DNA from 3 places in the Cytobacillus sp. FSL R5-0377 genome. Region 1 is predicted to be linked to each of the others. Evidence: predicted binding sites of a transcription regulator. Region 1 holds the regulator's gene; each other region holds the start of a gene.
The links. The regulator LexA, encoded in region 1, represses DNA repair genes until DNA is damaged. The targets are predictions, from matches to a motif close to CGAACATATGTTCG.
Positions count from the first base shown of each region.

Region 2: the regulator LexA is predicted to act here: its motif matches at 2,345-2,358, upstream of parE (DNA topoisomerase IV subunit B).
Region 3: the regulator LexA is predicted to act here: its motif matches at 3,011-3,024, upstream of NSQ49_RS22185 (YolD-like family protein).

Region 1 covers NZ_JBBORA010000001.1:592,781-597,655, forward strand. The annotation lists gene tkt (transketolase) at 1-581, opposite strand, end outside; gene NSQ49_RS02925 (DUF896 domain-containing protein) at 803-1,036, opposite strand; gene NSQ49_RS02930 (YneB family resolvase-like protein) at 1,180-1,827, opposite strand; gene yneA (cell division suppressor protein YneA) at 1,837-2,169, opposite strand; gene lexA (transcriptional repressor LexA) at 2,327-2,950, shown strand; gene NSQ49_RS02945 (DUF4257 domain-containing protein) at 3,236-3,520, shown strand; gene NSQ49_RS02950 (LacI family DNA-binding transcriptional regulator) at 3,745-4,857, opposite strand.
Region 2 covers NZ_JBBORA010000001.1:304,418-309,292, forward strand. The annotation lists gene parC (DNA topoisomerase IV subunit A) at 1-264, opposite strand, end outside; gene parE (DNA topoisomerase IV subunit B) at 261-2,243, opposite strand; gene NSQ49_RS01545 (CoA-binding protein) at 2,546-2,959, opposite strand; gene NSQ49_RS01550 (GNAT family N-acetyltransferase) at 3,025-3,894, opposite strand; gene NSQ49_RS01555 (5'-deoxyadenosine deaminase) at 3,966-4,875, opposite strand, start outside.
Region 3 covers NZ_JBBORA010000001.1:4,350,092-4,354,966, reverse strand. The annotation lists gene NSQ49_RS22205 (GNAT family N-acetyltransferase) at 79-837, opposite strand; gene NSQ49_RS22200 (MEDS domain-containing protein) at 858-1,409, opposite strand; gene NSQ49_RS22195 (DUF3231 family protein) at 1,558-2,019, opposite strand; gene NSQ49_RS22190 (DUF3231 family protein) at 2,081-2,590, opposite strand; gene NSQ49_RS22185 (YolD-like family protein) at 2,647-2,985, opposite strand; gene NSQ49_RS22180 (FUSC family protein) at 3,130-4,875, shown strand, end outside.

The sequences.
Region 1 (4,875 bases):
TCTCCATCAAGTGAGATATCATTGGAATCATAAAGAACAACCAGCCTGCCAAGCTTCAAGTGTCCAGCAAGGGAAGCAGCTTCAGCCGAAACGCCTTCCATAAGATCTCCGTCACCGCAAATGCTGTATGTATAATGATCAACAACATTGAAGTTGTCTTTATTGTATGTAGCAGCAAGGTGGCGTTCAGCCATTGCCATACCGACAGCCATAGCAATACCTTGTCCTAATGGGCCTGTAGTTGCGTCAACACCAGGAGTATGGCCGTATTCAGGGTGACCGGGAGTCTTGCTTCCCCACTGTCTGAACTCTTTAATATCATCCATGGATACATCATAGCCGGAAAGATGAAGAAGGCTGTATAAAAGCATAGAGCCATGTCCTGCAGAAAGGACAAAACGATCACGGTTGAACCAGTCCGGATTTTTTGGATTGTGGTTCATAAAGCGCGTCCAAAGAGTATAAGCCATTGGAGCAGCTCCCATTGGCATGCCCGGATGGCCGGAATTTGCCTTTTCAATGGCGTCAATTGATAAAGTACGAATGGAACTGATGGATAGTTCATCTGTGTGATTAAACATTCAATACATCCTTTCGAGTAGAAATTCTTCACTCTTATAATATTATCGGGTGTCCCTTATTTTCACAACCAATAGGGTTAGGTAAAGGACAAAAAGCCGGTTTGTTACTATATTGACACAAAAACACCCGGCATATGTAAAAAAAGCGGAGACAGGCAGTAATACCATCTCCTCTATTAAAAGAAGGAATACAGCACAGTGTATCCCTTGCAATTATATTATTAGTGAAGGCGATTTTTATTTTGGAATTCCTTCAGCTTTTTCGGTGTTACATCATTCCCTTTCGGATCAACGATTGTAACGCCTTTCAGCGTGTTTAACATGCCTGAGCGGAAAGTCTCCAAATACTCTTTGCGCAGCGAGGTCTGTTCTTTCGCTTCTGCTTCAGTCAGTCCGGATTCCTTGGCCTTCTTTGCCAATTCATTAATTCGGGCAAGTTTTTGTTTAGGCAGCATTTATTAAAACTCCTTTATATCAAAAGTTTACCTTTGAATAATCTGATGGAAGTTTTTATTATACAGCAGCTTCAGTTATGGAACAATACTGAAACTCAAATGCCATCATACTAAAAATGAGCACTTTTGACAAGAAAAGTGCTCTACTCTGAAAGTGAATCAATATATTCTTTATACCTTCTGTGGACAGTTGCTTTGGAAATATTATAGCCGAATCCCCTTAATGTCGCAGCAATCTCGGCAAATGTTAACTCGTTTTTCCTCAGCCGGATAATTTCCTCTATCGGCACCTCTATTCTTTCCCTGCCGCCACTTGCTCCCTGATTACTTAGGTTTTTCTCGGGCCTGTACCCTTTATCAACAGCCCGCTGCATGCCGCGTCTAATTTTGATGTTATGCAGCTTTCTCTGATACTCCTCTACCATTCCTACTATGCTCAGGACCATCGAATCTGATTCTGAAAGCTCCAGTTTGCCATTATTCGAGATGCTGTATAACTGGACTTCTTCTTTTAAAATACAATGGAGGATCGCAATTTTGGCATTCCCCCTCCCCAGCCTGGTTTCATCCTGGATGAGGACCACCTTTATCTCCTTGTTTTTAATTAAGTCTAAAAGCTCCAATATACCGTCCCTTTCAAGATCGTATCCGCTTGCCTGTTCGCGGATGACCTTGACTACTTCAAAGCCATTTTTTCCCGCCAGGTTCAAAAGCTCTTCTTCCTGCCTAGAAAGGGACGTTTCCTGAGTTTCCTTTGTTGTACTAACTCTGCAGTAAATAATTGCTTTCATAACTTCTCCTTATTCGTTAAGGTCTGAGCTGGCAAGCTCTTTATATGGCTGGTCATCCAGAGCTTTTACTGGAATGACAATTTCATCACCCGGAAAAATCCTTCCTGCCGCTATCCCATTATTTTGTTCAACCCAATTAATAAATTGATCTGTTGACATTGAATGCTCGGCAGAAAAATTTTCAGCAATCTTCCATAATGAATCCCCTTCTGCAACAGTGACTTTCACAAACTTTTCCGTATCAGGTGCTTCTATCTGTATGAGCATTATAAGCGATGCCGCCAAGCTCAAAACGAAGAGAATAATAGCATAAGAATATGATTTCCACAATTTGTTCAGCATAATTAACCACCCTCAAGAGAATATATGTTCGCATTTGATGTTTTTATTATAGACCGAACGTTTGTTTTGTGTCAATAAAAATTCGAACTTATGTTTGTATCATATGGTAATTGATGCTATAATTGAGACAACAAAAACACATACGAGGTGCGTAAAGATGGTGAAACTATCAAAAAGGCAGCAAGATATATTGGAGTTTATTAAAGAAGAAGTTAAGTTGAGAGGATATCCTCCTTCTGTAAGGGAAATTGGGGAAGCAGTCGGCCTGGCTTCAAGCTCAACTGTTCACGGTCATCTCGCCAGGCTTGAAAGCAAAGGGCTGATCCGCAGAGACCCTACTAAACCGCGCGCCATTGAGATTTTAGATATGGACGAAGCTTCAAATATCCCCAAGATCAGTGCAGTCAATGTTCCGATCGTTGGTAAAGTAACCGCAGGGCAGCCGATAACGGCAATTGAAAATGTTGAAGAATATTTTCCGCTTCCGGAAAGAATGGCACCTGCTGACGAGCATGTATTCATGCTTGAAATCATGGGAGAAAGTATGATTGAAGCAGGGATCCTTGATGGAGACTATGTAATCGTAAAACAGCAGAGCACTGCCAATAATGGAGATATCGTAGTTGCCATGACAGAGGAAGACGAAGCAACTGTTAAGAGATTCTTTAAAGAAAAAGACTTTATTCGTCTACAGCCAGAAAACTCCACAATGGAACCGATTATTCTCCGCAATGTTTCTATTCTTGGGAAAGTGATAGGCGTATACCGTCATATGCATTGATAGATTGTTAAAAAGCAGGCACCTCAGCCTGCTTTTTGTTTTTTTCCAATTTCAAGAAGGATATCAGTTCCTATTACCTGGTACTATCAGCAAAACGGTACGAAAGTAACTGATACTTTTCTTTTAGCATAAGGTTACAGTCATGTATGACTAATTTATCATTCAGAAAATTCGGTATTTTTATGCATATTATTTTATATTCATTTTCTATATAATGGTAATACACCGAGAATCAACCTAAGGTCGCTTTTCAAAAAATCTCGACTTTAGGAGTGTGAAGAAAAAATGTTTTTGAACATTACCTTCGCTTTGTTGATTGGTGGGCTGGTTGGTGTCGTTGGACATATTCGGAAAGAAGGCAAAATGGTTAAACCCAGAAGGACAAAAAAATTCATCTATCTGGGGGTCTTTGAAGAGGTAATCATGGGGGCTTTAGCGGCTGTTTTTTTGGTCGTTTCTTCAGATCCTGACTCTGCCTTAAAGGTAGTTCTCCTGGCAGTGATTGCAGGATTTGGAGGAGATGCACTGCTGACATGTCTCGATTTCTTAAAAATAAGACATAAAGAATAGAGAGATGCAGACGATATTTCTAGAAAAACCTCGTTCATCGCTGAGCGGGGTTTTTTATGTGCTCACTTGCGGAATCTTAAGTTCCCTAACTTTCAAAGTCATTTTTGTATGGATAACAATATGAAAAAAGCTTAGACTCTTCATTCAAAAAAGTCACGTTTTCTTGAATGAAGAGCACAGCAAGCTCGGTCAACTGTAAGGTACTCAATAATGTTGAAGGCTATTTATCTGGCCATTGTCGATTCTCTTACTAACAAACTTGGTTCTAGCTGAATTTTCTTTCTCTCAGATAATGGAACTTTCCCTTCAATCTTATCAATTAATATTTCACATGCCTTTCTCCCCATTTCAATAATGGGAGTAGAAATCGTGGTAAGCGGCGGATCTATTATGGACCCTAAGTAAACACCTTCATAGCCGCTTATGGAAATATCATGCGGGATAGAAAGACCTAATTTTTTGACAATCACATAGACAAAGGATGCCGTAATATCATTACAGACAAATAATGCTGTCGGACGATTGGTTTGTTTTAAGCACTCTAATAGCTGCGGATTCTCAGCCATAACTGTTTTGGAATCCGTATGATTATAGTTCGCTAAATTAAAAGGAACGAATAAATGCTCTTCAATAGGCAATCCATTTTCTTTTAAAGCATTTTTATAACCTTGCATTCTATTCACAACTTCTGAGGACGACTCTAAATGCTTATCGAATACAAATGCAATTTTCTTATGCCCCAGTTCAATTAAGTGCTTGGTCATTTTATAGCCGCCGGCAAGGTCATCACAAACCACATGATCAGCCTCTAATTCCTTGAAATACTTTGTATATAATACAAATGGAATGTTTGATTTTTGCAGGCGTTTATACGTCTCCACTTCATTGCAATGAAAAGCAAGAAATCCATCTACCATCATATGCCTGTATTTTTCAATAAGAGACTTCTCTACCTTGCTATCACATTCTGCAGGGCCAATGGAGATTGTATAGCCCCTTTCCATTGCATAGGGAATCGCCCCTTTAAGAAACTGATTTTGGTAATCATCATGTAAATAACCGCCTATTAGAAGGCCGATAATATGTGAACGGCCGCTATTTAGCCCCTGAGCCATACGATTGGGTATATATCCCAATTCAGCAGCTATATCTTTAATTTTATTAGCCGTGCTGGCACTGATCGATTTATCACCTCTAAGGGCTAAGGAAACGGTCATTTTTGACACACCAGCAATTTTTGCAATATCTTCTAATTTTACACGCTTCTTGATGGAACTCCCCTCCGACCATTGATGCCATTTAAGAATAATTGTATTATATCTAGCAATGCTTGACAATTTTATTTGAAGTTAATA
Region 2 (4,875 bases), 290 kb from region 1:
CATCGCGTCATAAACTGAAGTATCGCCATGCGGATGATAATTGCCGATTACATTCCCGACTGTTTTAGCGGACTTCCGGAAACCCTTCTCATGTGTGTTGCCTTCTACGTGCATGGCATAAAGAATCCGTCTTTGAACGGGCTTTAACCCATCACGTGCATCAGGAAGGGCACGATCCTGAATTATATATTTACTATAGCGTCCAAAGCGGTCGCCTAAAACATCCTCAAGAGGAAGGTCCCGGAATTTTTCAGCAGAACTCATGAGTCAACACCCTCCTCCTCTAGTACTGAAATATTTTCATTTTCAAGTATGCTGCCGTCTTCTTCAAGTCCGAATGCCACATTTGATTCGATCCATTTGCGTCGGGGTTCAACTTTATCGCCCATCAAGGTGGTCACCCGGCGTTCAGCTCTGGCTGCATCATCAATTTTAACGCGGATCAATGTGCGCGACTCAGGGTCCATCGTTGTTTCCCACAGCTGGTCGGCGTTCATTTCCCCAAGTCCTTTGTAGCGCTGGAGCATATAGCCTTTTCCCACTTTTTTTATGGTATCCTGCAGGTCATCATCACTCCATGCATATTCGATCATTTCTTTTTTGCCTGAACCTTTGCTGACCTTATACAAAGGAGGCAGCGCAATGAATACCTTTCCTGCTTCAAGCAGCGGCTTCATATACCTGTAAAAGAACGTTAGCAGGAGCACCTGAATATGCGCTCCATCAGTGTCGGCATCTGTCATGATGATCACCTTATCATAGTTGACATCGTCCAGATTAAAATCCGCTCCAACACCGGCACCAACTGCATGGATAATAGTATTGATTTCTTCATTTTTAAAAATATCCGCAAGCTTTGCTTTTTCCGTGTTGATTACTTTACCTCTAAGCGGGAGTACAGCTTGAAAACGCCTGTCCCTGCCCTGTTTGGCAGACCCTCCTGCCGAATCCCCCTCAACCAGATATAATTCATTTCTTTGAGGGTTCCGTGATTGTGCAGGAGTCAGTTTTCCCGAAAGCATTGCTTCAGATTTTTTCCGTTTTTTCCCGCTTCTTGCTTCCTCACGTGCTTTGCGGGCCGCCTCTCGTGCCTGGAAAGCCTTTATCGCCTTTTTAATTAACAGTGAGCTTGTCTCAGGGTTTTCTTCAAGGAAATAAGACAAATGCTCGGAAACTACTGAATCCACCGCAGAACGGGCTTCACTGGTCCCCAATTTGCCTTTTGTCTGGCCCTCAAACTGAAGAAGCTCCTCAGGGACACGAACAGAGATGATCGCCGTGAAACCTTCCCGAAGATCCGCTCCATCCAGGTTTTTATCTTTTTCTTTCAGCAGATTCACCTTGCGGGCATATTCATTAAAGGCCCTTGTCATCGCAGTTTTGCTCCCGGCCTCGTGCGTACCGCCGTCCTTTGTGCGGACATTGTTGACGAATGAAAGAACATTTTCCGAGTAGCCATCATTAAATTGAAAAGCAAAGTCCACTTCAATCCCATTGCTTTCGCCTTCAAAGCTTACGACAGGGTGGAGAACATCCTTTTCTTCATTTAAATATTCAACAAATGCTTCTATGCCGTTTTCATAGTGAAAAACATCATGAAAATCATTACGCTCATCGATGATTTCTATTTTCATTCCTTTTAGAAGGAAAGCAGACTCACGAAGACGCTCGCATAGAGTTTCATAATTATACGTGGTTGTCGAAAAAATCGACGGATCCGGCTTAAAGTGGATGGTAGTCCCCGATTGATTTGTTTTGCCCGTTTTTTCGAGGGTAGTAACCGGCTTACCGCCAAGTTCAAAGCGCTGTTCATACACAAAGCCGTCACGTTTAATTTTTACCACTAGCCATTCAGATAGGGCGTTGACGACAGATGCACCAACACCATGAAGCCCGCCGCTTGTCTTATAGCCTCCCTGACCAAACTTTCCTCCTGCATGAAGGACAGTCAATATGACTTCTGGAGTCGGCTTGCCCATTCTGTGCATACCTGTAGGCATTCCGCGTCCTTTATCTTGTACACTAATTGAATTATCTTTATGTATTCTAACAATGATATGATCCCCGTATCCTGCCAGTGCTTCATCGACAGCATTATCGACAATCTCATATACAAGATGGTGCAAACCCCTTGCATCCGTACTTCCAATGTACATACCCGGGCGTTTTCTAACAGCTTCAAGCCCTTCGAGTACCTGTATGGCATCATCATTGTAGTCAAAAGCTTCCTGATTTCTTGCCACGAACATACCCCTTTCATTTCCTGCAAAAACACTTGCCGCCGAAGATCACGGCATTTGAACATACCAGTACAGCCTATTTTTATTTGTAAAAAAACAGGTTGCGAACAGATGTTCTGTATTTATATTTTACCATATAAATTAGGATGGTCTATGCTTTATTTTATCTATTTATTTAGTTTTGGCAAATAAGATCTTGGGATTTAAAAGATTTATCATGATTAATTCCGTTACACGAACCCATTATTTACATGGATTTTATAAATAATAAAAAACATGAGATCTATTTAGACCTCATGCTGAGTTTACTTCGTCAGAGCATGTTCAACTTTAATGCAGCGATCCATAATGACAGTGTACCCTTTTTCTTTTAGAAAATCATATGCTTCCTGGTTTGCCACTCCAAGCTGAGCCCAGAAAATATTAGCATCTATTTCGGCAAATTCCTGCGCGATTTCCGGAAGAAACTCAGATCTCCTGAAGACATTAACGATATCTACATGCCCCTCGATGTCTTTAAGACTCGGTACTGCCTTTACACCAAGTACTTCATCAACAGAAGGATTTACTGGAATGATTTCATAGCCCGCTTTTTGCATCGCCTCTGATACCATATAGGATGTACGTTCAGGATTTCCGCTTAATCCTACAACAGCAATCCTCTTTGCCTTTTTTAAGAGGACACCGATTTCGTCCCTGCTTGGGTTTTCAATAGCCATTTTGTTGTTCCCTCCATTTTATCTGATTACTTATATATTACCTAAAAATACAAAAGCACACTAATTTATTGCTCTTTTACCCGAATATCTAGTTTAAAGAAATTCAGCGATCTCTCAACTTTAAAGCCTGCTTTTTTATAAATAGACAGCGCTTTCTCATTTGCTGTCTCTACACAAAGCTTAATGCTATTGGCTACACTATTCACAAAAAGATCATGAACCGCCATTTCAAGCAAATTCCGTCCAATGCCCTTCATCCGCTTATCAGGATCCACACCAATGAATTCAATGCTTCCTTCTTTTTCTTGACGATTGTATTCTGCATATAAATAACCATCTAATCCATTTTCATCTTCAGATGTATAGACTTTGTGATCATCATTGATCCTTTCAATAATCTCTTTTCCTGAATAATATGCACGAGGAAACAAAGTATCATGTAAATGAATAAAGTCACTATGAAGGTGAACCGGCAATAAACTGACATTTTTAAAACCGAAGCCTGAATTTTTTTTCAGTTCCATGTATGTTTGAGCCGATTGCAGAAGGAATCCATTTTTTAAAGCAAACTTGGCTGCAGCATGGTTGGAGGTATCGGCAAATAAAAAGTATGTATGCAGCTGTCCTTCGAAATAATGGAGTGCTTTTTCCCATAAATGTCCCATCAATTCAGAATCGAGAATAAAAGGTCCCCATAATTCTGCATTCCTTTTATTCAGATCAGCATCAACTCCTAGAAATCCTGCAATCGCAACATCCTTAAAGATCACGAAGGCAGCTGATTCGTTATCACTATTCAACTCTTTTAAACTATGAAGGATATCATTTTTTTCGGTCCCTAAATACCCTATATGATTCTCTGGAAAAGCGTTCTTTTCTGCTATAAATTCGGATGCCTGAATTAAATTTATTTGATCTAACATTTCGGCTTTCAAATCACCACACCCCCACTTACTTATTTTACCATAAAAAAGTAGCCGATTTGCCCTCAGCCGCATTTAGAAGATTAATATATAGCTGTCTCTAATCTTTTGAGCAGCCTCTTAATGCTTGTATTCGCTTCTCTTAACACTATTTTTTTATCTACTGTGTTCAGTTTGCGATTTTCCATCACAATCTTCCCGTTCACAATGGTAGATTCCACATCTGCACGAGTCGCTGAATAGACAATTCTTGAGATGGTATCGATATCAAATGACGGATAAACATGAAAGTCATTCAGATTCAGGATAGCAAGGTCAGCTTTCTTTCCGGGCTCTAGGCTTCCGATTTCCTGTTCCATTCCGACTGCTTTAGCTCCGCCGATCGTTGCCATTCTGAAGACGGTTCTTGCATTCATTGCTGTTGGTCCGTGGACAGGCTTCTGAATGATGGCAGCCAGTCTCATTTCGTTAAACATATCCAGATTGTTATTGCAGGGAGCCCCATCAGCACCCAGGCTGACAAAAGCCTCCTGATCGATTAATGAAGGAATCTCTGCCACACCTGAGGCCAGCTTTAAATTAGATCCTGGACAATGGCTGACCTTAACCCCACGCTCTTTAATGATTCTTTTTTCTTCCTCATTAAGCCAAACACAATGGGCCAGAATCAGCCTTTCATTGGCTAGACCAATGCTGTCCAGGTAGACGACATTCCGCATGCCCAATTCTTTTTCGACAAGGAGAATTTCATTGAAATTTTCCGATGCATGAGTATGGACTTTTACGTCATACTGTGCGGAAAGATCCCTGACATTTGTCAGCAATTCTTCGGTACAGGATACTACAAAACGAGGGCAGAAGGCATATTGTATTCGCCCGTTATCACGATTATGCCATTTTTCAAGGAGATCCACGCTTTGCTGTATGGATGCGGAGGTATTTTCTCTTAACGGAACAGGGACCTCATCACCTTTATCCATCATGACCTTTCCG
Region 3 (4,875 bases), 3.8 Mb from region 1:
AGTATTTGTATCTTTTTAAGTGAAACAATGTTCTATTCACACAAAAAAACCTGGCTCCATAAGAACCAGGTTCTCCCTTTATTCGTATACTTTTAATAGGTTATACTGCTTTCCTAAATACAGGTAATTTTGCCTGCGGTACATTTCTTTTGGGGTATCATCTCCATCAGCGACAAGAATGATTGTTCTATCCTTAAACTGATCCATCACTGATTTCTGCAGGCGGCTGCCGATGCCTTTTTTCTGAAATTCCTCATGGACCATCAATCCATCAATTTCAGCTGTTCGTTCTTTAATTATGACATCAACTGAACCGGCAGCTTTCCCCTTATAGAATGCAATAAACTGCTGAATGCTTTTATCTCTGTAATTTCTAAGATGCTGTGCCTTCTTTTTCTCTGCAAAAGTTTCCCCATAGACCGAATCATGCTCATACTGAAATTCCAAATAATCATTCCATGTTTCATCCGTAACATTTTCCACTATGATTTCTTCCTTTACATGGACTTCCGGAAAATCACCCGGAAGGATGGCAAATAACTCTAAGAAGCCAATTGTATAATCCTCATCTTTCTGAAAGTACGCCAAAAGCTCTTCAGAAAGCTCCTCGTCATCCGGAAAATAAAATCTAACATGCTTTTGGCCATATTTCTGATGAAAATCCCGCAGATACTGATGCGCCTCCTCAAACTCCTGAACGGAAGGCATTCTTTTAAAGGAAATAAAATTGCTGTCATACTGAAGGAGCATGTCAGGGTTATGGTTGTGAATAAATAGTGCATTTTCGAGAACTGTATGTCCCGGTTTATAAATATCTTGAAAAGTAATCTTTTCCATCGGTTTCTCCTGCAATTATTTTAAAGGTATTTATACTCTTTATCTGTTATAAGCACATCATGACAGCGCAGCAGACTTTCCTTTAATTCCAGAGGGGTGCTGCAGTTATCATAGGCACACAGGGAAATCAGGCCCTGCTGAGCAATGGCTTTGTCTATATTCTTTTCATATTGTTCCACTAATGGAATGTAGTCCTTCACATTTCCCCATTCGACCAGACCCCATGTAAATATCTTATGGCTTCTATCTAAATAAGGCTGAATGTTTTTAAGAAAAAAACTGAACACTGTATCAGGATTAAAATTACCGTTGGAGTAATAAAAATCATAATTATTCATAAAGTGAACCCTGCTTAATTCCTCTTTTCCTAACAAATTAGTTAATTCTTTATCAATATGAAAATAATGGCGGTCATTATCCACAAACAAGACATGTCCGCCGCATCTTATACCGGCAGTTATGTAGGAGACAGCATTTTGGATATAGCAATCCATGTCATCATAGTGGTAAAGAATATGGCCTCCGTTAGACTTTTGCATATCCTCAATTAAATCCGTTAACAATTCATTCATTGATAAGTCCCCTTATAACGAAAAAATGTTTGATGTAATATACCGCTCACTCCTTTCCTCCATTATATCTAAAAATTGAAAATTATGCAGGTTTTGCGGTCAATATAAAAACCCGGGGAGAGTTCCCCGAGTCTGCTGCAATATTAAACTAATTCCCCATAGAGTTATTCTCCGCGTGAGGAGGCTGTTCAAGCCAGCTTTTCTGAATCATTAAATTCCCAGCGTCTTCTGAAAATGCAGTTACTTTCATGATAGACTTAGCATAAAGAAGAGCCAGATCCCGTCTTCCATTAACAGCAGCCGAATTGGCAAATGATCTGATTTTCATGGAGAACATGTCTGCCTTATGGAACAGCATCAATTTATCGGAAAAAGGAGCAAATGCAGAATCTGTAACTAAATGGTCTAATACCGAGGGAGACGGCAAATTCTCTTTATGAAGCTTTTCTCTCAACTGGTCGACTGTTTTTTCTGTTATCTCCAATCCTTTTATTAGCAGGTTTTGTACCTTTACATCTTTTGCTACCTGCGAAAAGCCGATTAAGAGCGCTTTGCTGGTGACGTTATTTTCTATATTATCGTATAAATGTGTTATTTCGAGTGCATGCAATGGCCGCACCTCTCCTAAAAAACCTTTAAAATAACTTGGATTTTCTATAAATTTCACTTTATTAGGCACACGCAGCCAGGGAAGGCTTTATGAGCAAGCCCTTTTCGATTAACACCTTGTTGATCTGTACCAGAAGCTCCCCAGTTGTCTTTGATGCACTCATAAAAAAATCAAGAACATCTTCCCTCATAACTAAAGGTATTGCGACCCCGTACAGGCTTAATCCCGCCTTGGCTGCATATTTTATGTAATGCAAAAAAAATTCGTCTTCAAACAGTCTTGGAGCATCAAGATTAACATCCTTGTCTGTAAAGCCTATGGGAATCGGAAAATCTTCCTGTTCTAAAATAGCTGATATATCATTCAAAAAAGATTCACTTAAATAAAGCCCGTTTTGGAGGACAAATTTAATATCTTTGTCTTCAACATGCTTAAGGAAATAGCGCAGAATATTTGCTGACATGCTATTCCCCATATACGTTGCCCACAGCTTACCCATTTCCGCAGAGGTCAGCTTTTGGCCCTTATCAAATTTTTCTGTTTTGAGCTTTAGCGGCTTCAGCTTATACATAAACAGCTCCTATTGGTCATTTTTCAAATAGCTTTTCACCATCTAACAAAGATTATTCATTCTTCCACTACTGCCCCGGCTATTTCGTCAAAGCTGATCTTCTCAAGATCCCCGCTCTCCAATTCCATATAGATCTTTCTGCTTATGCCATCCAGTCTGTTTATTCTCCCTTTATACTCGCGGAAAAATCCTTCCCTCCAGACTTTTACTTTCAACTGAAAAGCAAATTCCATTGCATAATGAATTTTGTTTTCAAACTCCTCCAATTCGTATTCATCAATTTTGGGCTTGCTTTGCGCCAGTTGTTCCCTTTCCAAATTCTTTAGCATCGCCCGATGTTCCGGCATGAAGTGAGCAGGCTGCCATTTTATTTTTCCTCTATCTTTTAGCGGCATAATAAATCCCTCCATACCCTATTATAGAACATTTGTTCTGTTTTTAAACCAAAAAATTAGAAATTGCTTAAGTTGGTTCATTTGGATAATAAAAGTACGAATGGTAAAATACATTTTAACTCTCTAAAAAAGATTGGTGAAACAATGAAGCAGCTGCAAACTAAACACAGGTGGCTCGGACGCATGCTGGCATCCGACCCCGGACTTATCCGATTTCAAAAAGCCGGACGGGCTACATTAAGTTTAATGGCGTCAGTCTTTACAACTTTATTTCTTATGAAATTGGCTGGTGCCGATGCCGCTGGTGCCCTTACTCCGGCAATTGTTTCCGGAATGGCCGGCATGCTTGGCATCATGATTGTGATGGATGACTCTAAAAAAGGGAAAATGCTCACAACCGGCTTGCTGGGATTTTCAGCTATAGCGGGGATATCGATCGGTGCACTGCTGGCAGAAAGCACAATCTTTACCGATATTTCAATGGCTCTAATAATATTCTTAAGTTTTTACTTAACCCGCTTTGGGGTTCGCTATTTTTCATTATGCATGATCGGATTCATGACTCTTTATTTCTCATCTATTCTGAAATTATCGGGCAGTGAGCTTCCCTCCTTTTACTTCGGCATCTGGATTGGGATCTCGTATGCTTTCCTGTTTAATTTCATCCTTTTTCAGAACACCTCGAAAAATCTGAAAAGAAGCATCCGCTCCTTTCATTTCCAAAGTAATTTAACATTCAATCTCTTAATTGAGGGGATTCAGGAAAAGAGCATGACTGCTCATCAGCGGGAAGAATTGCGGAGAAACGTGCTGAAGCTCAGGGATTATGCTGTAATCGTGTCTGAGTATATCAATGAGGATGATGTACAAAAATTGTGGCCCGGGCTGACCCCTTCTCAGCTGAGATTATATATCTTTGATACGGGAATGCTGATTGAAACCCTGACTGATTCCATCCGGAGCTTAAAAAAAGCGAATGCCCTTGACATTGATGAGCTAAGAAACCTTCTGGTATGGGTCACCCGCTCTCTGCGTGACGCTGAAGTTCTTGCACATAAATATGAAGAACAAAATCTCCGTGAAGCAGAGCTTGCTGTACAGGCTCTTCGCCTGCTGATAATGGATTTGTTCAACAGGGAAGACAAACCGGCAGGATGGCTTTACTTAATCAGGCGGATTGAGTCCCTTGCAAACCATGTCATTGAGGGTGGCATAACCATACAGCAGGCTCTTCATAAAGTAAAAGACAATGAAATAAAGGCAGCTGAAGAGACACCGGAAGGAGAAGAAACATCTACAGAGGATAAGAGCATAAAACCTTCCACCAAAAAGGCGTTTCAGGCATTGACTGCTGCCATCATATCCATCATAGCCGGGCAGATTCTTTCGCCTGACCAGCCATACTGGGTTCTTTTGACCGCCTTTATCGTATTACTCGGAACCGAGTCAATCGGGCGCATATATACAAAAGGTTTTCAGCGCTCAGTTGGAACGATTTTAGGGGCAGTGATTGGATTTACGCTTGCCAGAGTGGTCAGCGGGCATTCTGTACTGGAAATCACGCTCATTTTTGCAGCGGTTTTCTTCTCTTTTTATTTATTTGAAGTGTCTTATACATTAATGAGCATGTTTATTACAATGCTGGTCGCATTTATGTATGATCTTTTACTTGGCGGAATTTCATTCTCCCTTATCAGTGCGAGGGTGATCGATACCATTGCCGGTGCCGGCATTGCATTCGGCGTTTCTCTATTTATTTTTCCAAAGAAAACGAAGGACAAAGTGACCGATACGCTCAATGATTACCTGCAAGAACTGAAACCGTATGTTACGGCGTATGTGCGAAGCTTCCGGGAAGATGTGAATGTGAAGGAGCTTTCAGGCAAAGGC